DNA from 2 places in the Streptomyces sp. MK7 genome. Region 2 is predicted to be linked to the other one. Evidence: riboswitches for the same ligand, from Rfam matches in the RefSeq annotation. Region 2 holds a riboswitch; the other holds the start of a gene.
What was found. Region 2 has a riboswitch for S-adenosylmethionine ahead of thrC (threonine synthase). Riboswitches for the same ligand answer to the same signal wherever they lie in the genome.
Positions count from the first base shown of each region.

Region 1 (15,371 bases), on a different contig from region 2:
ACGAGTACAGCCCGGAGGGCGCGGACATCGCCAAGGGCGGCGAGCTGTTCCGCACCAACTGCGCGCAGTGCCACAACTTCACCGGCAAGGGCGGTGCCCTCACGCACGGCAAGTACGCCCCGGACCTCGAGGGCGTCGCGCCGAAGCACATCTACGAGGCCATGCTGACCGGCCCGCAGAACATGCCCTCCTTCCCCGACACCACGCTGTCGTCGAAGAACAAGAAGGACATCATCGCGTACCTGAACGCGGTCAACAGCGACGAGACGGTGAACCCGGGCGGTCTGGAGCTGGGCGGCCTCGGGCCGGTCAGTGAGGGGCTGTTCGCGTGGATCTTCGGCCTCGGCGCGCTGATCGCCGTCGCCGTGTGGGTCGCCGCCCGGACCGCAAAGGCCAAGAAGTCATGAGTAGCCAAGACATTCCAGAAGAGAACCTGCCTGCCGAGCAGGGCACGCCGCACGGCGCCGTGAGGGTCGCGGACGAGAAGAACCCGTTCGCCGACCCGGGCCTGCCGCCCCACGAGCACCGGATCCAGGACATCGACGAGCAGGCCGCCAAGCGGTCCGAGCGCACCGTCGCCCTGCTGTTCACGGTGTCGATGCTGGCCACCCTCGGCTTCATCGCCTCCTACGTGACGATCCCGAACGACAGGTCGATCTACGTCTTCCCGATCGGGCACGTCAACGCGATGAACTTCGCGCTGGGCCTGACCCTGGGCGTCGCGCTGTTCTGCATCGGCGCGGGCGCGGTCCACTGGGCCCGCACCCTGATGTCCGACGCGGAGATCGCCGACGAGCGTCACCCGATCGAGGCGTCGCCCGAGCTCCGCACGAAGGTCCACGCCGACTTCAAGCAGGGCGCCAAGGAGTCCGCGATCGGCCGCCGTCCGCTGATCCGCAACACCATGCTGGGTGCGCTCACGCTGGTGCCGCTGTCCGGCCTGTTCCTGCTGCGTGACCTGGGCCCGCTGCCCAAGGAGACGCTCCGCCACACCCTGTGGGCCAAGGGCAAGCGCCTGGTCAACATGAACACCAACCAGCCGCTGCGTCCCGAGGACGTCGCCGTCGGCTCGCTCACCTTCGCCAAGCCCGACGGCCTGGAGGAGACGAACGAGGACTTCCAGACCGAGATCGCCAAGGCGGCCCTGATGATCGTCCGGCTCCAGCCGGACAACATCAAGGACAAGCGCGAGCTGGAGTGGTCGCACCAGGGCATCGTGGCGTACTCGAAGATCTGCACCCACGTCGGCTGCCCGATCTCCCTGTACGAGCAGCAGACGCACCACGTGCTGTGCCCGTGCCACCAGTCCACCTTCGACCTCTCCGACGGTGCCCGAGTGATCTTCGGCCCCGCCGGTCACGCCCTGCCGCAGCTGCGCATCGGCGTGGACAGCGAGGGTTACCTCCAGGCGCTCGGCGACTTCGAGGAGCCCGTCGGTCCTGCATTCTGGGAGCGCGGATGAGTACTACAGCGAGCAACACGACCCGCTCGCGCGGGAAGGAGCCGGCCGGCGAGAAGCTCGCCGACTGGGTCGACGGCCGGCTGGGCATCTACAGCCTGGCCAAGGCGAACATGCGCAAGATCTTCCCCGACCACTGGTCGTTCATGTTGGGCGAGGTCTGCCTCTACAGCTTCCTGATCATCATCCTCACGGGTGTGTATCTGACGCTGTTCTTCCACCCCTCGATGAACGAGGTGGTGTACCACGGCAGCTACGTCCCGCTCCAGGGACAGCTGATGAGCGAGGCGTTCAACTCGACCCTGCACATCTCCTTCGAGGTGCGCGGTGGTCTGCTCATCCGGCAGATCCACCACTGGGCGGCGCTGGTCTTCCTCGCCGGCATGTTCGTGCACATGATGCGCGTGTTCTTCACCGGCGCGTTCCGCAAGCCGCGTGAGATCAACTGGGTGTTCGGCTTCCTGCTGTTCGTCCTCGGCATGTTCACCGGCTTCACCGGCTACTCGCTCCCGGACGACCTGCTCTCCGGCACGGGTGTCCGCTTCATGGAGGGTGCGATCCTGTCTGTGCCGATCATCGGCACGTACATCTCGTTCTTCCTCTTCGGCGGCCAGTTCCCCGGTCACGACTTCGTGGCGCGGTTCTACTCGATCCACATCCTGCTGCTGCCGGGCATCATGCTCGGCCTGGTGGTCGGCCACCTGATCCTGGTCTTCTACCACAAGCACACGCAGTTCGCGGGCCCCGGCAAGACCAACAACAACGTCGTCGGCATGCCGCTGCTACCGGTCTACATGGCCAAGGCCGGAGGCTTCTTCTTCCTGGTCTTCGGTGTCATCACGGCCGTCGCGGCCGTCGCGCAGATCAACCCGATCTGGGCCATCGGCCCCTACCGTCCGGACCAGGTGTCCACCGGAGCCCAGCCCGACTGGTACATGGGCTTCTCCGAGGGCCTGATCCGTACGATGCCGGGCTGGGAGATCAACTTCTGGGGCCACACGCTCGTGCTGGGCGTGTTCGTACCCCTGATGATCTTCCCCCTGGTCCTGGTGGCGATCGCGATCTATCCGTTCCTGGAGTCCTGGGTCACCGGCGACAGGCGCGAGCACCACATCCTGGACCGTCCGCGCAACGCTCCGACCCGCACGGCCTTCGGCGCCGCGTGGATCGCCTGGTACTTCGTGCTGCTGGTCGGCGGTGGAAACGACCTGTGGGCCACCCACTTCCATCTGTCGATCAACGCGATCACCTGGTTCGTCCGGGTCTCGTTCTTCGTCATGCCGGTCATCGTGTTCGTCATCACCAAGCGGATCTGCCTCGGCCTGCAGCGCCGGGACAAGGACAAGGTGCTGCACGGCCGCGAGTCGGGCATCATCAAGCGCCTGCCGCACGGTGAGTTCATCGAGGTCCACGAGCCGCTCAGCCAGGAGCAGCTGTACACCCTCACCGCTCACCACCAGTACGAGCCGGTCGAGCTGGGTCCGACGGTCGACGAGAACGGCGTCGAGCGGAAGATCTCCGGCACGAAGAAGCTGCGCGCCAAGCTCAGCGGCGCGTTCTACGGCGAGGACAGCCAGATCCCGAAGCCGACCGTCGAGGAGTACAAGGAGATCACGAGCGGCCACGGCCACCACTGATCGCTGAATCCGAGCGTCGCCACGCCACGGTCGAAGGGCCCCGTCCGAACCCCGGACGGGGCCCTTCGCCGTGCCCCGGGCTGGATAGGCTGGAGCCGTCGAGACCCGCGTCCCGTAGTCCGGGACACCGAACCCACCCAGGAGCGGCATATGAGCGCTGTGACCCCCGCTGGAGGCGACACCGCGGCGGGCCGTTCCTGGCCCCGGGTGCTGAACGGACTGCTGGAGGGCCACGACCAGAGCGCGGAGGACACCGCCTGGGCGATGGACCGGATCATGCGGGGCGAGGCGACGGATGCCCAGATCGCCGGGTTCGCCGTGGCGCTGCGGGCCAAGGGCGAGACGGTGCAGGAGATCACCGGCCTGGTCCGGGCGATGTACGAGCACGCGAACGTGATCGAGGTCCCCGGGCAGACCGTCGACATCGTCGGCACCGGCGGTGACGGCGCGAGGACGGTGAACATCTCCACGATGTCCTCGATCGTCGTCGCGGGCACGGGCACGAAGGTCGTCAAGCACGGCAACCGTGCCGCGTCCTCGGCGTCCGGCGCCTCCGACGTGCTGGAGAAGCTGGGCGTCAATCTGGAGCTGACCCCGCGGCGGGTGGCCAAGGTGGCGGAGGAGGCCGGCATCACCTTCTGCTTCGCGGTGAAGTTCCACCCGGCGCTGCGCCATGTCGCCGCCGCGCGCGGGCAGCTGGGCATCCGCACCACGTTCAACTTCCTTGGCCCGCTCACCAATCCGGCCAGGGTCAAGGCGCAGGCGGTCGGCGTCGCCGACCTGCGCATGGCGCCGATCGTGGCGGGCGTCTTCGCCGAGCGCGGCAACTCCTCCCTGGTCTTCCGGGGCGACGACGGCCTCGACGAGCTGACCACCACCGCGACCTCGCGGGTGTGGGTGGTCAGGGACGGCAAGGTCACCGAGGAGGCCTTCGACCCGCGGGACGTGGGCATCGGCCTGGTGCCCGTGGAGGCCCTGCGCGGCGCCGACGCCTCCTACAACGCGGAGGTCGCCCGGCGCCTGCTGGACGGCGAGCAGGGCCCCGTACGGGACGCCGTGCTGCTGAACTCGGCGGCGGCCCTGGTGGCCCTGGAGCCGGGCTCCGGAACGCTGGTGGAGCAGATCGCCGCCGGCATGGAGAAGGCGGCGGAGTCGATCGACTCCGGCGCGGCCCGGCGCACGCTGGAGCGCTGGGTGGCGGTCAGCAACGCGTAACGGAATGGAAGAAGCCGCGGTCCCGCGATCCGGACACGGGTTGCGGGACCACGATCACTTCGCGTACGTTCCTGTCCAGGTCATGAGTGACAGCCATGTGGCCCCGGCCGGCTGTCCGGCAACCCTCCGTCCGTGGCGGGGTGCCCCGGGTGAGGACCAGGTCGTAGGCAGCGAGGTCTACGGCAAGCGCGGACCCCTCGCGAAACCAGGGGTCCTGGTCGTACGAGGGAGCCTTCCGTGAGCAAGCGAATGCGCTAGGGCCGTAGGGCCTCGGGGACACAGACCCCAGGCCGCAGAGCCCCGCCTCCGCATCCCCCTTTCACCTTCCCCGCGCTGAGCCGTACCCGTCGTACGTGTGCTCGTGCGGTGAATTCCACCTGCTTTCACGGGAGTTCACCCATGTCCGTCTCCACCCTTGCCGCCGACCAGTCGGTTTGTGCCCCGTTGCCCGTTCTGGGCAGGGATGTCACCGTGCCGCTCGTGACGGGTGGTGAGGTCACCTACGCAGCCCTCGACTACGCGGCCAGCGCCCCCGCGCTCCAGCGCGTCTGGGACGACGTGGCGGCGTACGCGCCGTACTACGGCAGCGTCCACCGCGGCGCCGGCTACCTCTCGCAGCTGTCCACCGACCTGTTCGAGAACGCCCGCAGGACGGTCGCCGGGTTCCTCGGCTGCCGCGAGGGGGACCAGGTGGTCTTCACCCGTTCGACGACGGACTCGCTCAACCTGCTGGCCCGTGCGCTCCCGGCCGACTGCCGGGTGTTCGTCTTCGAGACCGAGCACCACGCCTCGCTGCTGCCCTGGGGATCCCCCCACGCCGCAGGGCGCAGGGGGAGGGACGCGCAGGTGACGTACCTCGACGCCCCGCGCACCCCGGAGCAGGCCGTGACCACCCTGGAGCGGGCCCTGGCCGGCCGCGAGCCGCACGGCCCGGCCCTGGTCTGCGTCACCGGCGCCTCCAACGTCACCGGCGAGCTGTGGCCCGTACGGGAGCTGGCCGCCGCCGCCCACGCGCACGGCGCCCGGATCGTCCTGGACGCCGCCCAGCTCGCCCCGCACCACCCGGTGTCGGTCACGGACCTGGACGTCGACTGGGTCGCCTTCTCCGGCCACAAGCTCTACGCCCCGTTCGGCTCCGGGGTCCTCGCGGGCCGCGCCGACTGGCTGCGCCGGGCCGAGCCGTACCTGGCGGGCGGGGGCGCGAGCCGCCGGGTCAGGCGGCGCACCGACGGGGGAGTGGACGTGGAGTGGCACGACAGTGCCGCCCGCCACGAGGCCGGCTCCCCGAACGTCATCGGCGCCTACTCCATCGCCTCGGCCTGCAAGGCGCTGACCGAGGCCGGCTTCGACGCCCTGGTGGCCCGCGAGCAGTACCTGATCCGCACGGTGCGCGAGGGTCTCGCAAAAGTCCCCGAGGTGAGGATCCTCTCCCTGTTCGGGGACGACGCCCCGCGCGTCGGCGTGATCTCCTTCGTCGTGGAGGGCTGGAACAGCTCCCACTTCGCCGCCGCGCTCTCCGCCGAGTACGGCATCGGTGTGCGCGACGGACTGTTCTGCGCCCACCCGCTGGTGCGCACCCTGCTGGGCAGCGACCCGCAGACCCAGGGCGAGTGCGGCGCCCCGGAGGCCGCGCCCGGCGAGAAGTCCCTCAACGCCATCCGTGTCAGCTTCGGCGCGGGCACGCCCGACGAGCACGTGGAGCGGTTCGTGACGGCGGTGCGGGAACTGGTGCGCGACGGCGCGAAGTGGCGGTACCGCACGGAGGACGGTCGCTGCGTCCCCGCGGTGTGAACCCGGGCCCTGGTGGTGAGGCGGCGTTCGGGCGGTCGGGTCAGGAGTCCAGCCCGATGGCGAACGCCGCCTCCAGGTCATGCTGCGAATACGTGCGGAAGGCGACGTGCGTGTCCGTGGCCTCCACCCCGGGGATCTTGCTGATCCGGCCCGGGATGATCTCCGCGAGGTCCTCGTGCTGCCGCACCCGGACCATGGCGATGAGGTCGTACGTCCCCGTGACGGAGAAGACCTCGCTCACGCTCTCCAGCGAGGCGATCCGCTGGGCGATCTCGGGGATCCGGTCCACGCTGGTCTTGATGAGGACGATCGCGGTGATCACGGCTGGTTCTCTCCCTCAGGGGCCGGAGCAGGGGTGACCTTCACTCTAGTGGGCCGCCCGTACCTCGCCCACGCGTAGGCGAAGCCCAGGCCGAAGCCGATGACGTGGGCCAGGTAGGCGACCCCCGGGCCCTGGCCGGCCTGCCGCGCGGCCAGCCACTGCAGGGCCGCCCAGAACGGCAGCACCACCCAGGCGGGCAGCCGCAGCGGCAGGAAGAACAGGAACGGGAAGAGACTGGTCACCCGGGCCCGCGGGAACAGGTACAGAAACGCCCCCAGGACCGCCGAGATCGCGCCCGAGGCCCCCACCAGCGTCTGCCCGGAGCCTGCGTGCGCGGCGGCGTAGCCCAGCAGGGCCAGGTAGCCGCAGCCGAGGTAGAACAGCGTGAAGTGCGCGCGGCCCATCCGCTCCTCGGTCATCGCCCCGAAGACGTGGAGGAAGAGCATGTTGCCGAGCAGATGCACCCAGCTGCCGTGCACGAACAGCGCCGTCGCGGGGGTCAGGGCGGCCCGCGGGGCCCCGGAGAACAGCTCGGCGGGGATCACCCCCCAGCGCTGGAAGTAGGACCGCTGGGCGAGCAGCAGCGCGTCCCCGGTGCCGTAGAAAGGAGTGAGGCCCGAGGCCGGGCCGATCACGAAGACGAGGCAGCACAGGACGATCAGGGCGCGCGTCGCCGGCGCCGGCATGGTCCGTACCGCCCTGAGGGCCCTGACCGTCCGGGCGGCCACCGCGTTCCTGTACCCGATCATGTGCACAGAGCATGACGTAACGGGGCGCATCAGCGCAGACCGCCTCGCCGCCGTGGACACCCGGGCGGCGAGTGGTCGCCAGGCCGTAGGGTTACGAGCCGGCGCTCCAGGGAAGCTGGCGCGTCACGGACACTAGAAGGAAGGCGAACAGGTCGCGATGACGGTTCCCCTGCCGACCGCCACCACACGGTGGCGCTGCACCCTCTGCGGCAACCTCACCCGCTTCGACGTGACGCGCTCGTCGAAGGTCGTCGAGTACGTCCACCTGGACCTGGCCGGAGAGCCCACGGTCGAGGAGCGCGAGGTGGTCAGTGAGACCATCGAGTCGGTGCGCTGCCGCTGGTGCAACGCCGTGGACAAGGTGGAACTCGTGGACAGGCCGGGCGCCGGCTCCTGAGCGGAGCGGGCCCCGTACAGGTGATCCTCCGACGGGGGGTCCCGCAAGGCATTGGGGTGACGGATGGTGGAGACACAAGGCGGGGAGCCGGGCGACGGCGCCGCTGAGGTGCTCGACCGTCCGCTGCCCGACGGGGTGCGCCGCCGGGTCGTGCAGATCGTGGCCGACGCCTTCGGCCGCCTGACGGTCGCCGAGCTGCCCGCGCAGCTGCGGCAGTACGCCCGGTTCGCCCCGAACCGCAGAGCCAAGTTCGCGGGCAACGCCATGGCGGCGGCGCTGGAGACCGACACACTGTTCCGGCAGCGCGTCGGGGAGAAGTTCAGAGAGGCCCAGCCGGAACTGTCCGGCGCCCTCGACTCCGGCTCGCCGCCCCCGGCCGCGGATCCGCTCGACGTGGCGGCCGCGGCCTACGTACTGCGCCCGGCGGGCTGGGTGAAGCTGGTGACCGCCGCCGGCGAGGAGGCCCAGCGGGCGCACGCCGAGCGCGCCGACGAGGAGAGCCGGGCGGAGCTGGAGCGGCTGAGCGCGCAGCTCGCCGCGGCCCGCGAGCAGACCCGCACCGAGACCGAACGGCTGCGCGCCGAACTGGACTCGGCCAAGAAGGAGACCGAGTCGCTGCACCGCAAGCTGCGCGCGGCGCTCAGCGACGTCAAGCGCGGCGAGGCGGCCCTGCGCAAGGTGCGCGCCGAGATGGAGGCCCTGCGCGCCGAGGGGCAGGCGCAGGTGTCGGCCGCCGAGAGCGAGACCCGGCGGCTCAAGGCCCGCCTGGGCGAGGCGGAGGCCGCCCTGGAGGCCACCCGCCGGGCGGCCCGCGAGGGACGCAGCGTCGAGGACATGCGGGTCCGGCTGCTGCTGGACACCGTGCTGGACGCGGCGCAGGGGCTGCGCCGGGAACTGGCCCTGCCGCCGGTGTCCGTACGGCCCGCCGAGACCGTGGACGCCGTCGAACCGGGACGGATGACCCCGAAGGACATCGCCGCCCGCGCCCTGTCCGAGCACGATCCCGCGATCCTCGACCAGTTGCTGGGGCTGCCGCAGGCCCATCTCGTCGTGGACGGCTACAACGTCACCAAGACCGGCTATCCCCAGATGCCGCTGGAGAAGCAGCGGCTCAGGCTGCTCGGCCAGCTCTCGCAGCTCGCCGCGCAGACCGGTGCCGAGGTCACCTGTGTCTTCGACGGGGCCGAGCTGGCCGCGCCGGTGCTGCTCGCGCCGCCGCGCGGGGTACGGGTGCTCTTCTCCAAAGCGGGTGTCACGGCGGACGAGTTGATCCGCCAGCTGGTGCGCGCCGAGCCGCCCGGCCGGCCGGTCATCGTCGCCTCCACCGACCGCGAGGTGGCCGACGGGGTCGCCCGGGCGGGGGCGCGCCCGGTGGCCTCGCTGGTGCTCCTGAAGCGCCTCTCGCGCGGCTGAACCGTCCCACGCGTGACGGCACCCTTCCCGTGTGGCGCAAACCGGGCATAAAGCAATCCGCGCATCAATCGCAACGTACAGGTTTAACGGCCGAATTAACGGACCCCTCACGCAACGTAGTGTCAACCGTGTCTTACGCGCCGTGAGTTGTGTGCAAAGAATGCATGGTGTGACGGGATTTTTTGCTGTGAGGATTTGAATTCATCACGATGAGGTCACTAGGGTCTGGGCTCGAACCTCCAAGCGGGTGATCGCTCACAAGAAGGAGCTCGCTTTCGTGGCCTCCCACCGTCGACCCAAACAGCCGAGCCGTGCGCGTGTGACCGTGCTCACCACCGCAGCAGCCGCCGCTGTCGCCATCAGCGCGCAGGCGGCCAACGCGGCGCCGAGCGCGAAGCCGAGCAAGGACGAGGTCAAGTCCAAGGTCGACAAGCTCTACGAGGAGGCGGAGCAGGCCACCGAGAAGTACAACGGGGCCAAGGAGAAGCAGGAGAAGCTCCAGAAGGAGATCTCCACCATCCAGGACAACGTGGCCCGCGGCCAGCAGGACCTCAACAAGCTGCGTGACAGCCTGGGTTCGCTCGCGGCCGGCCAGTACCGCTCCGGCGGCATCGACCCGTCCGTGCAGCTCTTCCTCTCCTCCGACCCGGACGACTACCTGGACAAGGCCTCCACGCTCGACCAGTTGAGCGGCCAGCAGGTCGACGCGCTGAAGAAGATCCAGGACAAACAGCGCGAACTCGCCCAGGAGCGCGCCGAGGCCACCGAGAAGCTCAAGGACCTCTCCGCCACCCGCACCGAGCTGGGCAAGAAGAAGGACGAGGTCAAGGCCAAGCTCGCCGAGGCGCAGAAGCTGCTCAACACCCTCACGGCGAAGGAGAAGGCCGAACTCGCCGCCGCCGACCAGGCCCGCGCCACCCGCGCCAGCGAGCGCGCCACGATGGGCCACAGCGTCCCCGCCTCCGGCCGGGCCGGTGCCGCCTTCTCCGCCGCGCAGAGCAAGATAGGGTCCCCGTACGTCTACGGCGCCACCGGTCCGTCCTCCTTCGACTGCTCGGGCCTGACCTCCTGGGCCTACGCCCAGGCCGGCGTCTCCATACCGCGCACCTCCCAGGCGCAGGCCAACGCCGGCACCCGCATCTACTCGCAGAGCCAGCTCCAGGTGGGCGACCTGGTCTTCTTCTACGGCGATCTGCACCACGTCGGCCTCTACGCGGGCAACGGCCAGGTGCTGCACGCCCCGCACACCGGCGCCAGCGTGCGCTACGAGGCGATGAGCAACATGCCCTTCCAGTTCGGCGTCCGCGTCTGAGCCGCATCCTCTTCCGCCTCCCGGCGCTCCACTCGGTGCCGCCCGAACGAGCGAATCGCAGCAACCCGCACTGACCCCGCGCCCCGCCCCTGACCTGCGTCGGAGGCGGGGCGTCGGGCTGTGCGCCCGTCGAGGCGCGCGGCCGGGGCGTGTACGCCGGGCTACTGTCGGCGCCGTTTCCCCCACCGCCGGGACGCGCCTCACGTCCCGGCACCGGGGGAGGCTGTCCGTATTGGCCAGTGGAGGGAGTTCGGCTTCCCGTGGGGTCCCATCGCCGCCTTGCACCGTCCGGTTCCGTCCGGGGCGCCGGCACCGCCCGCGCCGCCTTCACCGTGGTGTCCGCCGCGGCCGCCGTCCTCGGCGCCCTGCCGGCCGGCCCGGCCCTCGCCGACCCGCACGACGCCACCCGCGCCGAGGTCGACCGTCTCTACCAGGAGGCCGAGAAGGCGACCGAGGCCTATGACAAGGCCGATGAGCGCGCCGGCCTGCTGCACCGGCAGGTCCGCGACGCCCAGGACCGCATCGCCCGGCGGCAGCAGCGCGTCAACACCCTGCGGGAGTCGCTCGGTTCCCTGGCCGGCGCCCAGTACCGCTCCGGCGGCCTCGACCCGTCCCTCGCCCTGCTGTTCTCCGACGATCCGGCCGACTATCTCGACAAGGCGACCACGCTCGACCGGATCGGCGCCCACCAGGCCGGCGAGCTGCGGAACCTGCGGCAGGCGCTGCGCGAACTCGCCCAGGAGCGCGCCGAGGCCACCCGCGCCCTCACCGAACTGGAGAAGGCGCGCAGGGCCGCCGTCACCCACAAGCGGACCGTCGAGCAGAAGCTGGCCCGGGCCCGGGCACTGCTCAACTCCCTGTCCCCGAGCGAGCGCGAGGCCTACGACCGGGCCTCCCGCTCCGGCCGCGACGACCTCCTGCCCGGCGTGTCCGGTCTCTCCGGGCTCTCCGGACTCTCCGGGCTCTCCGCGCTCGACGGCGGCCCGGCCGCCTCCGCCCGCGCGGCGACCGCCGTCGCCGCGGCCCGCTCGGCGCTCGGCCGCCCCTACGTCTGGGGCGCCAACGGCCCCTCCGGCTTCGACTGTTCGGGCCTGATGCAGTGGGCGTACGCGCAGGCCGGGGTACATCTGCCGCGCACCTCGCAGGAGCAGCGCCACGCCGGCCGGCGGATCCCGCTGTCCCAGGCGCGCCCCGGCGACCTCGTCGTCTACCGGTCGGACGCCGGCCATGTCGCGATGTACGTCGGCCACGGCCGGGTCATCCACGCGCCCTACCCGGGCGCACCCGTGCGCTACGACCCGGTCGGGATGATGCCGATCTCCTCGGTCACCAGGGTCTGACGGCGGCGCCCCTGCGCCGTACCATCGGGAAATGGCTGGTCGAAGGCGGGTGTCGAGATCCTCGATGGCAGCGGTGTGCCTGCTGCTCGCCTCGCTGACGGCGTGCGGCGGCCAGACCGCCGCCGGCACGGCCAGGGACCAGGTGCAGCGGCTCCTCGACCGGCGCGCGGCGGCCGTCCTGCACCGCGATCCGGCCGCCTTCGCCGCCACCGGCACCCGGGCGCCGTACCCGAACCTGAAGACCGTGCCCTTCGCGGCCTGGTCCTACCGCGTCACCGCGCTGCGCCGCACCGGCGCGGGGGCCGTGGCCGACGCCGAACTGCGCTACCGGGTGACCGGCTACGACCGGGCGCCCGTCACCGCCAACCGCATCCTGACCCTGTCCACCACGGCCGACGGCAAGTGGTACGTCGTCTCCGACCGGCCGGCGCGCAAGTCCGCCCAGCAACTGTGGGACCAGGGCCCGGTGTCGGTGGTCCGGGGACACAGCGGCATCGTCCTCGGGGTCGGCCAGAGCGACGGGACCCTGCGTGGCTACGCCGGCCTGGCCGACCGTGCCGTGCCCGCGGTCTCGGAGGCCTGGGGCACGGACTGGAGCCGCCATGTCGTCGTCCTCGTCCCCAAGTCCCTCGACGGCATGGCCGCGCTGCTCGGCTCGCCCGCTTCCAACTACCGGGGGATCGCCGCCGTCACCACCGGCGAGGCGGGAGGCACCGGGCAGGCCCCGGCCGACCGGATCATTGTCAACCCCGACGCGTACCGCATGCTCGGCCCGCTCGGCCGGCAGGTCGTCCTCACCCACGAGACCACCCACGTCGCCACCCGCGCCCACACCAACCCGGCCACCCCGCTGTGGCTCTCCGAGGGCTACGCCGACTGGGTCGGCTACCGGAACTCCGGACGCACCCCGGACCAGGCCGCGCCGGAACTCGAGCACGCCGTGACCGACGGGAAGGTGCCGGCCGCCCTCCCCGCCGACCGGGACTTCGGCTTCGCCGGGGACGCCACCCGGCTCGCGCGGGCCTACGAGGGCGGCTGGATGGCCTGCCGGATGATCGCCGACCGCTGGGGCGAGGAGAAGCTGGACGACTTCTACCGGGCCGTCGGCGCACACGAGCGGCGCGCGGGCGCGGTCGAGGACGCCCTGAGAACGGTGCTGGGCACGACCCTGGAGACGTTCACCGGGCAGTGGCGGGAGTATCTGCGCACCCGGCTGGGGTGACCCGGGCCGGCAGGTACGGCCGTCCGGGGCGCCGGGAGCGCATTGGGTAGGGTCGGCGGCGATGCACAAGACCCTCATCGTGACCAACGACTTCCCGCCCCGCCCGGGCGGCATCCAGGCGTTCCTGCACAACATGGCGCTGCGGCTGGACCCGGACCGGCTGGTCGTCCACGCCTCCACCTGGAAGCGGAGCCGGGAGGGGGCCGAGGCCACGGCAGCCTTCGACGCCGAGCAGCCGTTCACCGTCGTACGGGACCGTACGACGATGCTGCTGCCCACACCGGCGGCGACCCGCCGCGCCACCGGGCTGCTCCGCGAGCACGGGTGCACGTCGGTGTGGTTCGGGGCGGCGGCGCCGCTCGGGCTGATGGCACCCGCGCTGCGCCGTGCGGGCGCCCGGCGGCTGGTGGCCACCACGCACGGCCACGAGGCCGGGTGGGCGCAGCTGCCCGCCGCACGCGGGCTGCTGCGGCGCATCGGGGAGTCGACGGACACGATCACCTACCTCGGCGAGTACACCCGCTCCCGGATCGCCACCGCGCTCACTCCCGAGGCGGCCGCGCGGATGGTGCGGCTGCCGCCCGGCGTGGACGAGAAGACCTTCCACCCGGCCTCGGGCGGAGACGAGGTGCGGGCCCGGCTCGGGCTCACCGACCGGCCGGTGGTCGTGTGCGTCTCCCGGCTGGTCCGGCGCAAGGGGCAGGACACCCTGATCCGGGCCATGCCCCGGATCCTGGCCGCCGAGCCGGAGACGGTGCTGCTGATCGTCGGCGGCGGCCCGTACGAGAAGGACCTGCGCGGGCTCGCGGACGAGACCGGGGTGGCCGGTTCGGTGCGCTTCACCGGCGCCGTGCCCTGGTCCGAGCTGCCCGCGCACTACGGCGCCGGCGACGTTTTCGCCATGCCCTGCCGCACCCGGCGCGGCGGGCTCGACGTCGAGGGCCTGGGCATCGTCTACCTGGAGGCGTCCGCGACGGGGCTGCCCGTCGTCGCCGGGGACTCCGGCGGCGCGCCCGACGCGGTGCTCGACGGCGAGACCGGCTGGGTCGTGCGCGGCGGCTCCCCCGAGCAGGCCGCCGACCGCATCGTCACCCTCCTCGGCGACGCCGCACTGCGTCGCCGCATGGGGGAGCGGGGCCGCCAGTGGGTCGAGGAGAAGTGGCGCTGGGACCTGCTGGCGGATCGCCTCAAGGAGCTGCTTTGACGTCCCCTCCTGCCCGAGGGCAGGAGATTCCGGTCCGCACCGCTGCGCGGTGCCACCACGGGTTCCTGTCTCACAGGCCCCTGCCGGTCTCCGGGGAGATCGGTCTTGCACGGGCCTCCACGAGGCGTCACTTCCCGCCCGTCCGGCGGTAGGTCCTTCCGACCTCGTTGTCGGACAGGGCGACCTCAGCAGTGGTGCTGCGGCCGTCCGGGCCGCCGGAGCGGAGAAGCCCTGCACCTCCACCCTGAAGGGTGGAGCAGTGGGCAAGAGTCCGGGTAGCGGCCGAGGAGGGCGCCGGGGCGCGAGTGCGGCGGGCCCGAGGAGCACCGCGGCGGGCCCGGGGAGTGTGACCGGCGGGCCCGAAGCGAGTGCGGTGCGCGCTACTTCGCGTAGATCGCCTCGATGTCGTTCGCGAAGTCCTTGGCCACCACGTTCCGCTTGAGCTTCAGGGACGGGGTGAGGTGGCCGGACTCCTCCGTGAACTGGTTGCACAGGACGCGGAACTTGCGGACCGACTCCGCCTTCGACACCGCCGCGTTGCCGTCGTCGACGGCCGACTGGAGGGCGGCGAGCAGATCCGGGTCCTCGCGCAGCGACACCGGGGTGGAGCCCGCCGGCTTGCCGTGCTCGGTGGCCCAGCGGCCCAGGAACTCCTCGTCGAGGGTGATCAGCGCGCCCACGAACGGCCGCCCGTCGCCCACCACCATGCACTCGGCGACCAGCGCGTGCGCCCGGATGCGGTCCTCGATCACGGCCGGGGCGACGTTCTTGCCGCCCGCGGTGACGATGATCTCCTTCTTGCGGCCGGTGATCCGCAGATAGCCGTCCTCGTCGAGGGTGCCGATGTCCCCGGTGTGGAACCAGCCGTCGGCCAGCGCCTCGGCCGTGGCGCCCGGGTTGTTCCAGTACTCCTTGAACAGGTGCTCGCCGTGCAGCAGCACCTCGCCGTCGTCGGCGATACGGACCACCGAGCCGGGCAGCGGCTGCCCGACCGTGCCGATCTTCTGCCGGTCCCAGGGGTTGAACGCGGTCGCCGCACAGGACTCGGTCAGGCCGTAGCCCTCCAGCACGGTGAAGCCGATGCCGCGGAAGAAGTGGCCGAGCCGCTCACCGAGCGGCGCGCCGCCGGAGATGGCGTACTCGCCGCGCCCGCCGAGCACCGCGCGCAGCTTGCTGTAGACCAGCTTGTCGAACGTCTTGTGCTTGATCCTCAAGCCCAGCGACGGGCCCGACGGGGTGTCCAGCGCCTTGCTGTACGCGATCGCCGTGTCCGCGGCCTTGTCGAAGATCTTGCCCTTGCCGTCCGCCTG
Region 1 is NZ_JAVACL010000005.1:183,433-198,803, reverse strand. Features, by position in the region: gene R2S09_RS09620 (c-type cytochrome) at 1-407, shown strand, start outside; gene R2S09_RS09615 (ubiquinol-cytochrome c reductase iron-sulfur subunit) at 404-1,462, shown strand; gene R2S09_RS09610 (cytochrome bc complex cytochrome b subunit) at 1,459-3,096, shown strand; gene trpD (anthranilate phosphoribosyltransferase) at 3,247-4,311, shown strand; SAM riboswitch class IV at 4,390-4,506, shown strand; gene R2S09_RS09600 (aminotransferase class V-fold PLP-dependent enzyme) at 4,711-6,102, shown strand; gene R2S09_RS09595 (Lrp/AsnC ligand binding domain-containing protein) at 6,143-6,424, opposite strand; gene R2S09_RS09590 (rhomboid family intramembrane serine protease) at 6,421-7,173, opposite strand; gene R2S09_RS09585 (hypothetical protein) at 7,331-7,570, shown strand; gene R2S09_RS09580 (NYN domain-containing protein) at 7,634-8,983, shown strand; gene R2S09_RS09575 (C40 family peptidase) at 9,261-10,295, shown strand; gene R2S09_RS09570 (NlpC/P60 family protein) at 10,556-11,635, shown strand; gene R2S09_RS09565 (hypothetical protein) at 11,667-12,857, shown strand; gene R2S09_RS09560 (glycosyltransferase family 4 protein) at 12,919-14,061, shown strand; gene R2S09_RS09555 (long-chain fatty acid--CoA ligase) at 14,442-15,371, opposite strand, start outside.
Region 1: linked by a shared signal. The riboswitch ahead of R2S09_RS09600 (aminotransferase class V-fold PLP-dependent enzyme) and the one ahead of thrC (threonine synthase) in region 2 are both predicted to bind S-adenosylmethionine.

Region 2 (15,371 bases):
CTTCTCGCGGTCGTAGTCGGAGTCGCTGTTCTCGATCTCGGCGCGGATCTGGTTCACGCGGCCGCCCACCTGCTCGGAGGAGCCGGCACCGTCGACGATGGTGGTCTCGTCCTTGGTGATGACGACCTTGCGGGCCTTGCCCAGCAGGTCGAGCGTGGCGTTCTCCAGCTTGAGGCCGACCTCCTCGGAGATGACCTCGCCGCCCGTGAGGATGGCGATGTCGCCGAGCATGGCCTTGCGGCGGTCGCCGAAGCCCGGGGCCTTGACGGCGACGGACTTGAAGGTGCCGCGGATCTTGTTGACGACCAGGGTCGACAGGGCCTCGCCCTCGACGTCCTCGGCGATGATCAGCAGCGGCTTGCCCGACTGCATGACCTTCTCCAGCAGCGGGAGCAGGTCCTTGACCGACGAGATCTTGGAGTTGGCGATGAGGATGTACGGGTCCTCGAGCGACGACTCCATGCGCTCCATGTCGGTGGCGAAGTAGGCGGAGATGTAGCCCTTGTCGAAGCGCATGCCCTCGGTGAGCTCGAGCTCCAGGCCGAAGGTCTGCGACTCCTCGACGGTGATGACGCCTTCCTTGCCGACCTTGTCCATGGCCTCGGCGATCAGCTCGCCGATCTGGGTGTCGGCGGCGGAGATGGAGGCGGTGGAGGCGATCTGCTCCTTGGTCTCGACCTCCTTGGCCTGGTCGAGCAGGGCGGCGGAGACGGCCTCGACGGCCTTCTCGATACCGCGCTTCAGGGCCATCGGGTTGGCCCCGGCGGCGACGTTGCGCAGGCCCTCCTTGACCAGGGCCTGGGCGAGGACGGTCGCGGTGGTCGTACCGTCACCGGCGACGTCGTCCGTCTTCTTGGCGACTTCCTTGACCAGCTCGGCGCCGATCTTCTCGTACGGGTCCTCGAGCTCGATCTCCTTGGCGATGGAGACACCGTCGTTGGTGATCGTGGGGGCGCCCCACTTCTTCTCGAGGACGACGTTGCGGCCCTTGGGGCCGAGGGTCACCTTGACGGCGTCCGCGAGCTGGTTCATGCCGCGCTCGAGGCCGCGCCGCGCCTCCTCGTCGAACGCGATGATCTTGGCCATGTGAAGTGGTCCCTCCAGGACTGGGGGTGATTCCTTCGGACCGCGCCCGCGCCCGCGACGGACGGCTCGCCGGCCTCGTGGTTCCTTGCCCCACCCGGCCCGCGGGCCTCACCGACCCGGTCCTTCGCTGTCACTCTCACCTTCAGAGTGCTAACGCCAATGATTAGCACTCGACCCACCCGAGTGCAAGGCGCGCTCGCGAAGCGAGCCCCCTCGGGGGGCGACGGCCGGGGTGGCAGCGCGCGCGTGCGGCGACACGCCGAAGGGCCCGCCCCCCGGGTGGAGGAGCGGGCCCTTCGAAAGCTGATCGCTTGCGGTGGTCGCGCGAATCAGGCCGTGACGCGGACCATGTCCGCCTGCGGGCCCTTCTGGCCCTGCGAGATCTCGAACTCGACCCGCTGGCCCTCTTCCAGCGTGCGGTAGCCGTCCATCTGGATCGCGCTGTAGTGGACGAAGACGTCCGCACCACCGTCGACCGCGATGAAGCCGTACCCCTTCTCCGCGTTGAACCACTTGACGGTGCCCTGAGCCATGCCTAACTCCCCTATTACTGGCCCTTGCACAGATCCACACTTCGCGGACCCGGGTCAGACCTCACCCCCCGTGGACGGGGGCGTGCGCCGGAACGCGTCGACCGCGGCTGAATGTATCTGTCCAACTGCCGTCTGCAACAGGTCAATCGGACGAGAATTCTGGACGGACCGGGTCCGGAATATGACGAGAATTCATCTTGTTTCAGGGCAAGTCGGGCCCCACAAACAAGACAAATGCCGCGAAAAACTCGCACACTTTGGCTACTTCTTATCGGCGTGCGGCAGGAATCCAGGGCTTCCCGATTCATGGATCAGGGGCGCGTTCCCCAACTGTACCGCGCTCAATCACGCAGAACGGCCCCCTCCGCTTCTCTTACGGAAGGGGCCGTTCCGTGAACAATCGGTAATCGAGTTACTCAGGGTAATGATCAGCCGCCGGCGACCGCGGGGATGATCGACACGCCCGCGCCGTCCGGGGTGGCGGTCTCCAGGCCCTGCTCGAAGCGGACGTCGTCGTCGTTGACGTAGACGTTGACGAAGCGGCGCAGCTTGCCCTGGTCGTCCAGGACGCGCGCGGCGATGCCCGTGTGGTTCTTCTCCAGGTCGGAGATGACCTCGGCGAGGGTCGCGCCCTCGGCGCTCACCTCGGCCTGCCCGCCGGTGTAGGTGCGCAGGATGGTGGGGATGCGAACGGTCACGCTCATGCGACTTGACCTCCAGTCACGATAAGACTACTTTGCGTGTCGGCCGCCGGGCTGGCGGTTTCGGCCTGTGGAGCCGGCGTAGGACCTCGGCTCGGGTTCGTCCCGGGGGCGGCCGGCGGTGAAGCAGGAAGCCCAGTGGGCGACCACTGGACTCCTCGGGACTTCCGAGGAGGAGGTCAAGCGAGGCCGGCCTCTCGGAAGGAGTCCAGGTTCGGGCGGATGGTCGCGGTCAGGCCGGTGCCCGCGACCGCGTCCAGGGTCTTCAGGCCGTCGCCGGTGTTGAGGACGACGGTGGTCTTCGTCGGGTCGAGGGCGCCGCTGTCGATCAGCTTCCTCGTCACACCCACCGTCACGCCGCCCGCCGTCTCGGCGAAGATGCCCTCGGTGCGGGCGAGCAGCTTGATCGCGTCGACGACCTGCTCGTCCGTCACATCCTCCACCGCACCGCCCGTGCGGCGCGCGATGTCCAGCACGTACGGCCCGTCGGCCGGGTTGCCGATGGCCAGCGACTTGGCGATGGTGTTCGGCTTCTGCGGGCGTACGACGTCGTGCCCGGCCTTGAAGGCCGTGGACACCGGCGAGCAGCCCTCGGCCTGAGCGCCGAAGATCTTGTACGGCTTGTCCTCGACCAGACCCAGCTTGATCAGCTCCTGGAGGCCCTTGTCGACCTTGGTGAGCTGGGAGCCGGAGGCGATCGGCACGACGATCTGGTCGGGCAGCCGCCAGCCGAGCTGCTCGCAGACCTCGTACGCCAGCGTCTTGGAGCCCTCGGCGTAGTACGGCCGCAGGTTGACGTTGACGAAGCCCCAGCCCTCACCGGCCGGGTCGCCGATCAGCTCGGAGCAGAAGCGGTTCACGTCGTCGTAGTTGCCCTCGATGCCGACGAGGTCGCCGCCGTAGATCGCGGCCATGACGACCTTGCCCTGCTCCAGGTCGTGCGGGATGAACACGCAGGAGCGGAGGCCGGCACGGGCGGCGGCGGCGCCGACGGCGCCGGCCAGGTTGCCGGTGGAGGAGCAGGACAGGGTGGTGAAGCCGAAGGCGCGGGCGGCCTCCAGGGCCTGGGCGACCACGCGGTCCTTGAAGGAGTGCGTGGGGTTGCCGGAGTCGTCCTTCACGTACAGCCCGCCGGTGACGCCGAGTTCGCGGGCCAGGTTGTCGGCCTTGACGAGCTTGGTCCAACCGGGGTTGAGGTTCGGCTTGCTCGCCACGTCCGAGGGGACGGGCAGCAGCGGGGCGTAGCGCCAGATGTTCGCGGGGCCCGCCTCGATCCTCTTGCGCAGCTCCTCGGTGTCGTAGGCCGAGAAGTCGTAGGCGATCTCCAGCGGGCCGAAACACTCCTCGCATGCGAAGACCGGGCCGAGGGGGACGCGGTGACCGCACTCGCGACAGCTCAGTGCCGCGGCGGGGCCGAGGTCGACGGTGGATCCGGAGGTGCTGCTTGCAACTGTCTGCACAGCCATGTGAGGCGAGGCCCTTTCTCCTCATCTTCCTCACGACGCATCTCGCCGTGAGACGGAATTGGCACCTTCCCTGGCCTGGCGCCTCGCGGAGACGAGTTCGGCTCAGGGGGGTTGCCGGGGCTTCATCGGGCCGTGTCCCTCTGCCCCTCTGGATGAGCGGTATTCGGTTGTGAGTCGCGGGTGATGACCCCCGGCATGCGATGGTCATCCGCGTTGTTCAAGACTGTAACCGACGGCCAGGACAGTGGGAGAGAGTCGTCCGAACCGCGAGACGGATCACACGAAGATGTGATCCACGCCGCGATCCGGGCACTGCCGGTCCTGGCGAGCGAGCCGAGCAGGAGTGAGGAGCCGTCCACCGTGCTGGAAGAAGTCGAGCGCTGGCTGAGGACACGCTCCTGGTCCGTGACCGATCGCCCGCTCCACACGCTCCTGGCCGCCAAACGCGCGACCGGTTCCTCCATCAGTGTGGTGCTGCCCGCGCTGAACGAGGAGGAGACGGTCGGCGACATCGTCGCCGCGATCCGCCGGGACCTGGTGGTGCGGGCGCCGCTCGTCGACGAGGTCGTCGTCGTCGACTCCGGCTCCACCGACCGCACCGCCGAGCGGGCCGCCGCCGCGGGCGCCCGGGTCGTGCACCGCGACGGGATACTCCCCCGCATCCCGGCGGTCCCCGGCAAGGGCGAGGTGCTGTGGCGCTCCCTGCTGGTCACCCGCGGGGACGTCGTCTGTTTCGTCGACGCCGACCTGCGGGAGTTCTCCTCCGACTTCGTCACCGGGATCGTGGGCCCGCTGCTCACCGACCCGGACGTGCACCTGGTCAAGGCGATGTACGACCGCCCGCTGACCGTGCCCGGCGGCGACGCCGGCGGCACGACGGCGGCCGGGCAGGGCGGCCGGGTCACCGAGCTGATGGCCCGGCCGCTGCTGAACATGCACTGGCCGCAGCTGGCCGGCTTCGTGCAGCCGCTCGGCGGCGAGTACGCCGCCCGCCGCTCGCTGCTCGAACAGCTGCCGTTCCCCGTCGGCTACGGCGTCGAGCTGGGCATGCTGGTCGACGCGCTGCACCTGGTGGGCCTGGACGCCCTCGCGCAGGTCGACGTGGGGGTGCGCAGACACCGGCACCAGGACGGGCAGGCGCTCGGCCGGATGGCCGCCGCGATCTACCGCACCGCCCAGCTGCGCCTGGCCCGCGGCCATCTGATCCGCCCCGCCCTCACCCAGTTCGAGCGCGGCGAGGACGGCTTCGAGCCGCGCACGTACTCGGTGGACACCGAGGAGCGCCCGCCGATGAACGAGATCGCGGAGTACGCCACCCGGAAGGTGGCCTGAGCGCGGGCTCGCCCGGGGTTCCGGGCGTCAGCCGGCCGCACCGTCCGACCAGCGCCAGCGGCCGGCCGCGTCCTGCTCGCAGGTCAGGTACTCGCCGCCCTTGCCGTAGGTGCTCATGCCGTGGTGACGCTGGGCGCAGAACTGGCCGTCGGCGTAGCAGTTGCCGGCCGGGCTGGTGATCGCGCAGGCCGTGTTGCCGCCGCTTCCGCCGCCGCTGATGCTTCCGCCGCCGCTGCTTCCGCTGCTGCCGTCGGCGGTGGAGCCGGCCTGCGTGGGGGCCGGGGTGTGCAACAGCCGGCCGGCGCAGTCTCGGCCGTCGCGGGCCAGGGTGAACGTCACGCCGTCGGCGCGGGTGCGCTGGTCGCAGACCTTCTCGTCCGATCCCCAGGAGGAGGCCCGGCGACCGGTGCCCTGGAGCTGGACGGCGTAGCCGACGCCGCTCGCCTTGGCGGCGGCGATGGCCGTGCCGATGCGGGCGCCGGTGTAGTCGCGCAGCGTGGCGGCCGGCGTCGGGGTGGGGGTCGGCGTGGGCGTGGGGCTCGCGGGTTCGGTGCTCGCCGGCTCCTCGGGCTGCTGCGGTCCGGTGGCCGCGGTCGCCGGAGCCGGACGCGCCGCCTTCGGCGCCCCGGAGTCGCCGTCGCCGCAGCCGGCCAGCGCCAGCGCGCCGGCCACGAGCAGCACCGCCGTGCCGGCGAACCGGCGCACGCGTATGAGACGCACGAACCCCACCCCCCACGGACCGTCCGGCATACCGCTCGGACGGAGATCACCCGGATACACCGCACATCCTCATGTCCATCACAGGTTTCTCACAAGTCGTCGGCGGCGGGATCCGTGCCGAGTGGTCCCCGCGCACGTTTGAGCGTTCGAGGGGCGGGCTAGGTTGAGGACCATGGCTGCAACGCACGGTGCCGAGGTGCTGGTCGCGTCCAATCGCGGCCCGGTTTCGTACGCGATCCGCGAGGACGGCTCGCTCCATGCCCGACGCGGAGGCGGAGGGCTGGTGTCCGGGCTGTCCGCGATCGGGCCGGACGCGGGCGCGGTGTGGGTGTGCGCCGCGCTGAGCGACGCCGACCGGGAGGCCGTACGCCGCTACGAGGGCGAACGCCGGCTGCCGTCGGAGGCGACCGGCGGGCAGCGGGTGCGGATGCTGGACATCGACCCGAAGGTGTTCTCCGACGCGTACAACGGCATCGCCAACTCGGTGCTGTGGTTCGTCCATCACATGCTGTACCAGACGCCGCTGGAGCCCGTCTTCGACCGGGAGTTCCGGCGCCGGTGGGCGTCCTACGAGGCCTACAACCGGGCCTTCGCCGAGGCGCTGGCGGAGGAGGCGGCCGAGGGCGCGGCCGTGGTGGTGCAGGACTACCACCTGACCCTGGTGCCGGGGATGCTGCGCGACTTCCGGCCGGATGTGCGCATCGGGCACTTCTCGCACACGCCGTGGGCGCCGGTGGACTACTTCCGGATGCTGCCCGACGACATCGCCGGGCAGGTGCTGCGCGGGATGCTGGGCGCCGACCGGCTGGGCTTCCTCACCCGGCGGTGGGCGGACGCGTTCACCGGGTGTTGCGAGGCGCTCGTGGGCGGGCTCGGGGGCACCCGTGTCGGGGTGCACGGGCTGGGCGCGGACGCCGAGTTCCTGCGGGAGCGCTCGCACCGCGCGGACGTCTTCGAGTGGATGGCGGCGCTGCGCGAGGAGATCGGCGCGGCCCCGGACGGCGGCCCGCGCCGGACGATCGTCCGGGTGGACCGTACGGAGCTGTCGAAGAACATCGTGCGGGGCCTGCTGGCGTACCGGCAGCTGCTGGAGGACCGCCCCGAGTGGCGCGAACGGGTGGTGCATCTCGCGTTCGCCTACCCCTCGCGGCAGGACCTCGCCGTGTACCGGCACTACACGGCGGAGGTGCGGCGGCTCGCGGACGAGATCAACGAGCGGTACGGGACCGCCGGGTGGCGGCCGGTCGTGCTGCACGTCGAGGACGACTTCGCGCGGTCGCTGGCGGCGTACCGGATCGCGGACGTGGCGCTGGTCAATCCGATCCGGGACGGGATGAACCTGGTCGCCAAGGAGGTGCCGGTCGTCTCCGACTCCGGGTGTGCGCTGGTGCTGTCGCGGGAGGCGGGGGCGTACGAGGAGCTGGGGGAGGACGCGGTGGGGGTGAATCCGTTCGACGTGGTGGGGACGGCGGGTGCGCTGCACGAGGCGTTGAGCATGGCGGGGGCGGAGCGGGCGGAGCGGACGAAGCGGTTGGCCGCGGCGGCAACTGCGTTGCCGCCGGCTCAGTGGTTTCTGGATCAGCTGCGGGAGTTGGATCAGCTGGGGTAGGTGGGGGTGCGCTTGCCCCGCGGGGGGGGTGCCTCCCCCAGAGGGGGTACCCCCAGCGCCCACCCGTGCCGCCCTGCGGCACGACTGCCCGCAGGCTGGCGGCACGACTGCCCGCAGGGGTACGTGGCCCAGCTGCCCGCAGGGCCACGTGGCGCGGCTGTCCGCAGGCCGCGGATTCGCACGGCTGCCCGCGGGTTTCACAGCCGCGCTGCCAGTGTCCTCAGTAGTGCCACCACGCCTGCCGGGCCCTCCACCACCAGGTCCGCTCGGTCCGAGAGTTCCGTGACCTCTGTGCTGCCGCTGCACACCAGCACGCCCGGTACGCCGTCGGAGCGGAGGTTCTCGATCGCGGCGAAGGCGGGGAGGTCGCCGAGGTCGTCGCCGGCGTAGAGGACCGAGGTGGCGCCCAGGCCGCGGACGTAGTCCGACAGTGCCACGCCCTTGTCCATGCCCGGCGGGCGCAGTTCGAGGACCATGCGGCCCGGTTCGACGATCAGGCCGTGGCGGGCGGCCAGCTCCGTCAGGGGCTCGCAGAGCAGGTCGTACGCGGCCTGGGGATCGTCCGCGCGGCGGGTGTGGACCGCCAGGGAGCGGCCCTTCTCCTCGATCCAGGTGCCGCGCCAGGCGCCGATCCGGTCGAGGAAGCCCGGCAGCTCGGCGCGGACGGCGGCCACGCCGGGGTGCGGGGCCGGTGCGGTGAGGGTGCCCGTGGCGGCCTCCCAGCGTTCGGCGCCGTAGTGGCCGAGGACGACGAGGTGCTCCAGGCCGGGCACGCCCGCGAAGCCGCCGTAGCGGACCGCGACGCCGGCCGGGCGGCCGGTGACCACCGCGACGGCGGCCAGCTTCGGCGCGAGCGCGGCGAGCGCCGGCACCGCCTCCGGGTGCGCGCGGGCCTGGTCCGGGTCGGCCACGATCGGGGCGAGTGTGCCGTCGAAGTCGAGGGCGATCACCGCCTTCTCCGGGTGTGCGATCAGCGCGGCGAGTCCGTCGCACCCGGCGCGCGTGACGGGCGTCGGCAGGGAGGGGCCGGCGTTGGTCGGGTTCGTCTCGTGACTGTCCTGGCTGCCCATATGCCGAACCTATCCACCGCGGGCCGCGACCACTCCTCAGCGTTCGGACCGGCGCGCCTCCCGCACCCGGCGCAGCCGGTTCACCGTCACCGGGTCGTGCGCCAGGGCGCGGGTGTCGTCGAGGAGGGCGTTGAGGAGCTGGTAGTAGCGAACGGGTGACAGGCCCAGCTCCTCGCGTATGGCGCGCTCCTTCGCGCCGGGGCCGGCGAAGCCGCGGCGCTCCAGGGCGAGGATGTCCCGTTCCCTGCGGTCCAGGCTGCTCGCCCGCGCCTCCCGCTCGTCGCCCACGTCGTCCATAGGTGCACCGTAGCCCCCGCGACCGACAACGACGCCCGCCCCGGCGGTCCCGCGAGACGCCCCCCTAGGCCCTGTCGTCAAGTTCCCGCCTGCCCCGCGACGCCGTGCACGCTCCCCCACTGCCTTGACGGCGTGGGAGGTGCCCCCACGCGCCGCACCGGGCCCGGACGCGAGTACATCCAGTACGAGGGTCAGGGCCCGGCACTCCCCCGGCCTTCGGCCGGGGGACCCCCAGAGCACGCACCTGACGCCGCGAGGCCGCCCCGCGGGCGGACGACGGGAATTCGACGACAGGACCTAGCCCAGACCTAGCCCGCGCTCTCCGCGCTCTCCGCCTCCGATGCCTTTTCCTGGAGCCGGTTCAGGACCGCGGTGGGGTCGCCCCCGGGGCTCACTGTCCGGCCGATCTGCTTCTTGATGTCCGCGCTGATCCCGGCCCAGGACGTCTTGCCGACCGGGTAGAGCTGGGCGAGCGGCAGCTCCTCCAGGAACGGCCAGAGGTCCTTGTCCTGCTCCGCGGCGGCCATCGCGTCGGAGGCGGAGGTGGTGACGGGCAGCAGGTCGTACTCGCGGGAGAAGTCGAGGACGTTCTTCTCACTGTAGACGAAGTCGAGGAAGTCGCCGATCCGGTCCTTGTGGCCGTTCTTCTTGAAGGCCATCATCCAGTCGGTGACGCCCATGGTGGACTTGGGCGTGCCGCTGCGGCCGGGCATCGGCACCATGCCGAACTTCACGCCCTTCTCGGCGGCCTGCTGCATCAGCGTGGGGTGGCCGTTGAGCATGCCGACGTCACCCTTGGCGAAGGCGGCGAAGGCGTCGGCGCGGTTGAGCTTGCCGGGGGCGACGGGGCCGGTCAGGCCCTTGCCGACCAGCTCGTCCTTGAGCCAGGTGAAGGTCTCGGTGTTCTGCGGGGAGTTGATGGTGTAGGTGCCGATGTCGTCGGTGTAGCCGGAGCCGCCGCTCAGCAGCCACATCATCGTCTCCGCCTGCGCCTCCTCGGGCCCCAGCGGCAGCGCGTAGGGGTACTCCACGCCCTTGGCCTTCAGCGCCTCGGCGTCGGCGGCGAGCTGGTCCCAGTTCTTGGGCGGGGTGAGGTGGGCCTGGTCGAAGAGGGTCTTGTTGTAGAAGAGCACCCGGGTGGAGGCCGCGAACGGGATGCCGTACTGCACGTGCCGCACCTGTCCGGCCTCGGAGAGCCGGCCGAGGAAGTCGGCCTGGACGGGTATGGAGAGCAGGTCGTCGGCCTTGTAGAGCAGCCCCCGGTCGGCGTAGTCGGCGTAGGCGCCGATCTGCGCCATGTCCGGCGGGTCGCCGGCGTCGACCATCTCCTTGACCTTGCGGTCGACGTCCGTCCAGGAGTACACGCTGACCTGGACCTTCACGCCGGGGTGCCGGGACTCGTAGTCCGCGGCCAGCCGCTCCCAGTACTTCTGGGAGGTGTTGGCCGCCGAGTCGCCGTAGTCGGCCGCGACCAGCTTCAGAGTCACGTCGGAGGAGCCGGTGCTCCCGCAGCCGCCGAGGACCGTCGTCATGCCCAGTGCGGACACCACCGCGATCATTCCTGTCCTACGCCGCTGCACTGCTGGTTCAGCCTCAAATCGTTCTCGTGTTCACCATGCGGACACGATAGGTCTACACCACGTGAGTGGACTAGACCTCTTGCGGGTCGACGGGCCACACTGTCCCCTGTGAGACACGTCATCGCTCTCGATGTGGGCGGCACCGGGATGAAGGCCGCGCTGGTCGGCGCGGACGGCGGCCTCCTCCACCAGGCACGCCGCCCGACCGGCCGGGAGCGCGGGCCCGACGCCGTCGTCGAGGGCATCCTCGGCTTCGCCGCCGAGCTGCGCGCATACGGCGCCGAGCGCTTCGGCGAGCCCGCGGCGGCCGCCGGCGTCGCCGTGCCCGGCATCGTCGACGAGGAGCGCGGCATCGCCGCCTTCGCCGCCAACCTCGGCTGGCGCGACGTACCGCTGCGCGACCTGCTCGCCGAGCGGCTCGGCGCCCCGGTCGCGCTCGGCCACGACGTGCGCACCGGCGGGCTCGCCGAGGGCCGGATCGGCACGGGCAAGGGCGCCGACCGGTTCTTCTTCGTGCCGCTGGGCACCGGTATCGCGGGCGCCATCGGCATCGACGGCCGGGTGGAGGCGGGTGCGCACGGCTTCGCCGGCGAGATCGGCCACATCGTCGTACGGCCCGGGGGCACCCCGTGCCCGTGCGGTCAGCGCGGCTGCCTGGAGCGGTTCGCGTCCGCCTCCGCGGTCAGCCAGGCCTGGGCCGAGGCGTGCGGGGACCCGGACGCGGACGCGGCGGACTGCGCCAAGGCCGTCTCGTCCGGGGACCCGCGTGCCCAGGCGGTCTGGCAGGAGGCGGTGGACGCGCTCGCCGACGGGCTGGTCACCGCGCTGACCCTGCTGGACCCGGGCACGCTGATCATCGGCGGCGGGCTCGCCGAAGCGGGGGAAACCCTGTTCGCACCGCTGCGGGAGGCCGTCCGGCGGCGGGTCACCTTCCAGAAACTGCCGTCGATCGTCCCCGCGGCCCTGGGGGACACCGCCGGATGCCTGGGCGCGGGGCTCCTCGCCTGGGATCTCCTCAACGCTTCTACGACTTCCCGGAGGTAGCCAGCTGATGGCCCCTAGCAAGGTTCTCACCGGAGCCCGGGTGGTACTGCCCACCGGGATCGCGGACGGCGGCCGTGTGATCGTCGACGGCACGCGGATCGCCGACAGGGCCCCCGCGGACGCCGAGACCCTCGACGTCACCGGGCACTGGCTGGTCCCCGGCTTCGTCGACATCCACAACCACGGCGGTGGCGGGGCCTCCTTCTCCGGCTCGGCCGAGGACGCGCTGACCGCCGTGCACGCACACCGGCGCCACGGCACCACCACCGTCGTCGCCTCCACCGTCACCGACGACATGGGCGTCCTCGCCAAGCAGGCGGGACTGCTGTCGGAGCTGGCCGAGCAGGGCGAGATCGCGGGCATCCACTTCGAGGGGCCGTTCATCTCGCCGTGCCGCAAGGGCGCGCACTCCGAGGCGCTGCTGCGCCACCCGGACCCCGCCGAGGTGCGCAAGCTGATCGACGCGGCCCGCGGACACGCGAAGATGGTCACGCTCGCCACCGAACTGCCCGGCGGCATCGACTCCGTACGGCTGCTCGCCGAGCACGGCGTGATCGCGGCGATCGGGCACACGGACGCCACCTACGAGCAGACGCTGGAGGCGATCGACGCCGGGGCCACCGTCGCCACCCACTTGTTCAACGCGATGCCGACGCTCGGTCACCGCGCGCCCGGCCCGATCGCGGCGCTGCTGGAGGACGAGCGGGTCACGGTCGAGCTGATCAACGACGGGGTGCACCTGCACCAGGCCGCCCTGGAGCTGGCGTTCCACCACGCCGGCGCGGCCCGGGTCGCGTTCATCACCGACGCCATGGACGCCGCCGGCAGCGGTGACGGCCGCTACATGCTCGGCCCGCTGGAGGTCGAGGTCGCCGACGGTGTGGCACGGCTGGTGGAGGGCGGCTCGATCGCGGGTTCGACGCTCACCCTGGACCGGGCCTTCCGGCGCGCGGTGACGGTCGACCGGCTGCCGGTAGAGGACGTCGTACGGGCGCTGTCCGCCAACCCGGCCCGGCTGCTCGGGATGGACGACCGGGTGGGCTCCCTCGAACCCGGCAAGGACGCCGATCTGGTGCTGCTGGACGAGGACTTCGCGCTCAAGGGCGTGATGCGGCGCGGCGAATGGGTGGTCGATCCCCAACTGGGCTGATCCGTCCGGTCGTACGCCCCGGCCTTCGGACGCCGTCCGGCCGGCCGTCGGCCGGACGGCCGGTCCGGGGGCTGGGCGGTGCGCCTTCCGTTTGGCATGATCGAAGTCCCGGCGGACGTCCGGGACGTCATGACAGGCGTGCGTACGCCGTGACAGGCGCACCTACTCGGGGGAGGTCGGCCCACGTGATCCTCACGGTCACGCTGAACACCGCTCTCGACATCACCTATCGGGTGCCGTCCCTGAGACCCCACGTCTCCCACCGGGTGACGGAGGTGACCGAGCGGCCCGGCGGCAAGGGCGTCAACGTGGCCCGGGTGCTGGCCGCCCTCGGTCACGAGGTGACCGTCACCGGCTTCGCGGGCGGCACCACCGGGCGCGTGGTGCACGAGCGGCTCGCGGCGACGCCCGGTGTGGTGGACGCGCTGGTCCCGGTGTCCGGCGCGACCCGGCGCACGGTGGCGGTCGTGGACGAGCGCACCGGCGACACCACCCAGCTCAACGAGCCGGGCCCGGTCATCACCCCGGCCGAGTGGTCCGCCTTCCAGGACGTCTACGAGGATCTGCTCGGCTCGGTCTCGGCGGTCGCGCTGTGCGGCAGCCTGCCGCCCGGACTTCCGGTGGGCGCCTACGCCGGCCTGGTGCGCACCGCGCGCGCCGCGAACGTGCCCGTGCTGCTGGACACCGGCGGCGAGGCCCTGCGGCGCGGGGTGGCGGCACGCCCCGACATCATCAAGCCGAACGCCGACGAACTGGCCGAGCTCACCGGCGCCCACGAGCCGCTGCGCGCCACCCAGGACGCCCGCCGGCGCGGCGCCCGCACGGTGGTCGCCTCCCTGGGCGTCGACGGCCTCCTGGCGCGCACCCCGGAGGGCCTGTGGCGGGCCGCCCCGCCCGCCCGCGTCCACGGCAACCCGACCGGCGCCGGCGACTCGGCGGTGGCGGGCCTGCTCTCCGGCCTGGTGGAGCACCTGCCCTGGCCGGACCGCCTGGCCCGCGCGGTCGCCCTGTCCACGGCGACGGTCCTCGCCCCGGCGGCCGGCGAGTTCGACCGCACGGCCTACGCGGAGCTGCTGGAGCGGGTGGCGGTGACCGGGGAGGCCAGCGCGGCCTGAGGCTCGGCTCAGCTGCCGACCCATCCCTTCACCAGCCACAGCTGGTCGAGGTTGGCGTCACACTGGTTGCCCTGCTCGCACGAGATCTTGATGGTGTTGGTGCCCTTGTTGAGCTGGACGTAGTTGTACGTCTTCGTCCAGCCCTTCTCGTAGTCGCCTTCGGCGGCGTGGGCGTAGTTCTTCAGATTGACCGGCGTGCTGGCCACAGTGCCGTTGACGGTGAGGGTGGCGGTGCCGTCCTTCCCCGGGACGTCATAGCCGATGTACACCGAGTACTTGCCGTCCGCGGGAATGCCGTTGACGGTCCAGGTGACCGAGGCCCCGACGTTGTTGAAGTTCGTCACGTAGACGCCGCCGTCGGCCTGGGCGCCCTTGACGGTGGAGGCGGTGGTGGCGCCGCCGCCCAGCAGCAGGGCCTTGGCGTCGATCTTCGGCAGCTCGCCGTCGGCCGCCACGCTGCTGCTGGCGGACGGGGCCGGCTGGGAGCTCTGGGTGGCCGCGGGGGTGGTGCCGCCGGCCTTGTTGCCGCCCTTGTCGTCGCCCTTGTCACCGATCATGGCCACGCTGATGCCGATGACCACCGCCGCGACCACCGCGACGGCGCCGATCAGCAGGCCCTTGGTGTTCGGGCCCCGGCGGCCGGTGCCGCCGCCCTGAGCGGGCCGGCGGCCGCTGGGCGGCGCGCCGCCGGGAAGGGTCTCGGGAGCGGCGTAGTGAGCGCTCGGCTGGCCGTACGCGCCCTGCTGCTGACCGTAGCCCTGCTGGCCCTGCTGGCCCTGTTGCTGCGGGACCTGGCCGTAGGGCGCCGTGGGGGTCTGCTGGCCGACCTGCTGGCCGTACTGACGCTGACCGACGGCGCGCACCCGGTTGACCGAGTTCGGGTAGCCGTAACCGCCGGACGGCGGCTGGGCTCCGTTGGCCTGACCGTCGGCGTACAGGTAGCCGAACGGGTCGTCGTCCTCGGGCGTGCTCGCGCCGTTGTTGCCGGGCGTCATCCCTTGGTACTCCTCAACAGGTGCGGGTCGGATGCAGTACGTCGTCAGAATGGCGAGCCTACCCGCTCCCGTGGCCCCAAACAGGTGACTCGACCGGCATCAGGTCGCTGACCTGCGGATCACCCGGCCCGGCGATGCTGTTTGGGACGAGATCGTTTCTCGACGTACATCCGTTCGTCAGCGGACTTCAACACTTCGTCCGCCGTCATGCCGCAATGTGCCCAGCCGATGCCGAAGCTGGCGCCGACCCGGACGGCGCGGCCCTCGGCGCGGATCGGCTGGATGATCTCGTTGCGCAGTCGTACGGCGAGGTCCTGGGCATCGGCCCGGCCGAGCCCGTCGGCGAGGATCACGAACTCGTCGCCGCCGAGCCGGGCGACCGTGTCGCCGTCCCGCACGCCGTTCGACAGCCGCCGGGCCACCTCTATGAGGACCGCGTCGCCCGCGTTGTGCCCGAACCGGTCGTTGATCGACTTGAAGCCGTCGAGGTCGCAGAAGAGCACCGCGAGCCCCTTGGTGCCGTCGTCCCGGTCGCTCTCGGGGGCGACGGTGTGCACATGGTGGTCGTAGGCGTCGTACGCCGCGGAGCCGGGCGCGAAGTCGAAGCCGTGGTTGCCGCCGGCGGCGTAGGCCGGGTGGCCGTAGGCGGCGTCCAGCGAGTCCAGCTCGCCGG
Region 2 is NZ_JAVACL010000013.1:75,117-90,487, reverse strand. Features, by position in the region: gene groL (chaperonin GroEL) at 1-1,086, opposite strand, end outside; gene R2S09_RS17140 (cold-shock protein) at 1,416-1,619, opposite strand; gene R2S09_RS17135 (MoaD/ThiS family protein) at 2,048-2,323, opposite strand; gene thrC (threonine synthase) at 2,500-3,786, opposite strand; SAM riboswitch class I at 3,805-3,945, opposite strand; gene R2S09_RS17125 (glucosyl-3-phosphoglycerate synthase) at 4,147-5,118, shown strand; gene R2S09_RS17120 (hypothetical protein) at 5,146-5,838, opposite strand; gene R2S09_RS17115 (trehalose-6-phosphate synthase) at 6,011-7,447, shown strand; gene otsB (trehalose-phosphatase) at 7,645-8,517, opposite strand; gene R2S09_RS17105 (DUF3263 domain-containing protein) at 8,554-8,814, opposite strand; gene R2S09_RS17100 (extracellular solute-binding protein) at 9,123-10,373, opposite strand; gene R2S09_RS17095 (ROK family protein) at 10,503-11,438, shown strand; gene nagA (N-acetylglucosamine-6-phosphate deacetylase) at 11,446-12,588, shown strand; gene R2S09_RS17085 (1-phosphofructokinase family hexose kinase) at 12,774-13,703, shown strand; gene R2S09_RS17080 (CBM35 domain-containing protein) at 13,712-14,698, opposite strand; gene cdgB (diguanylate cyclase CdgB) at 14,818-15,371, opposite strand, start outside.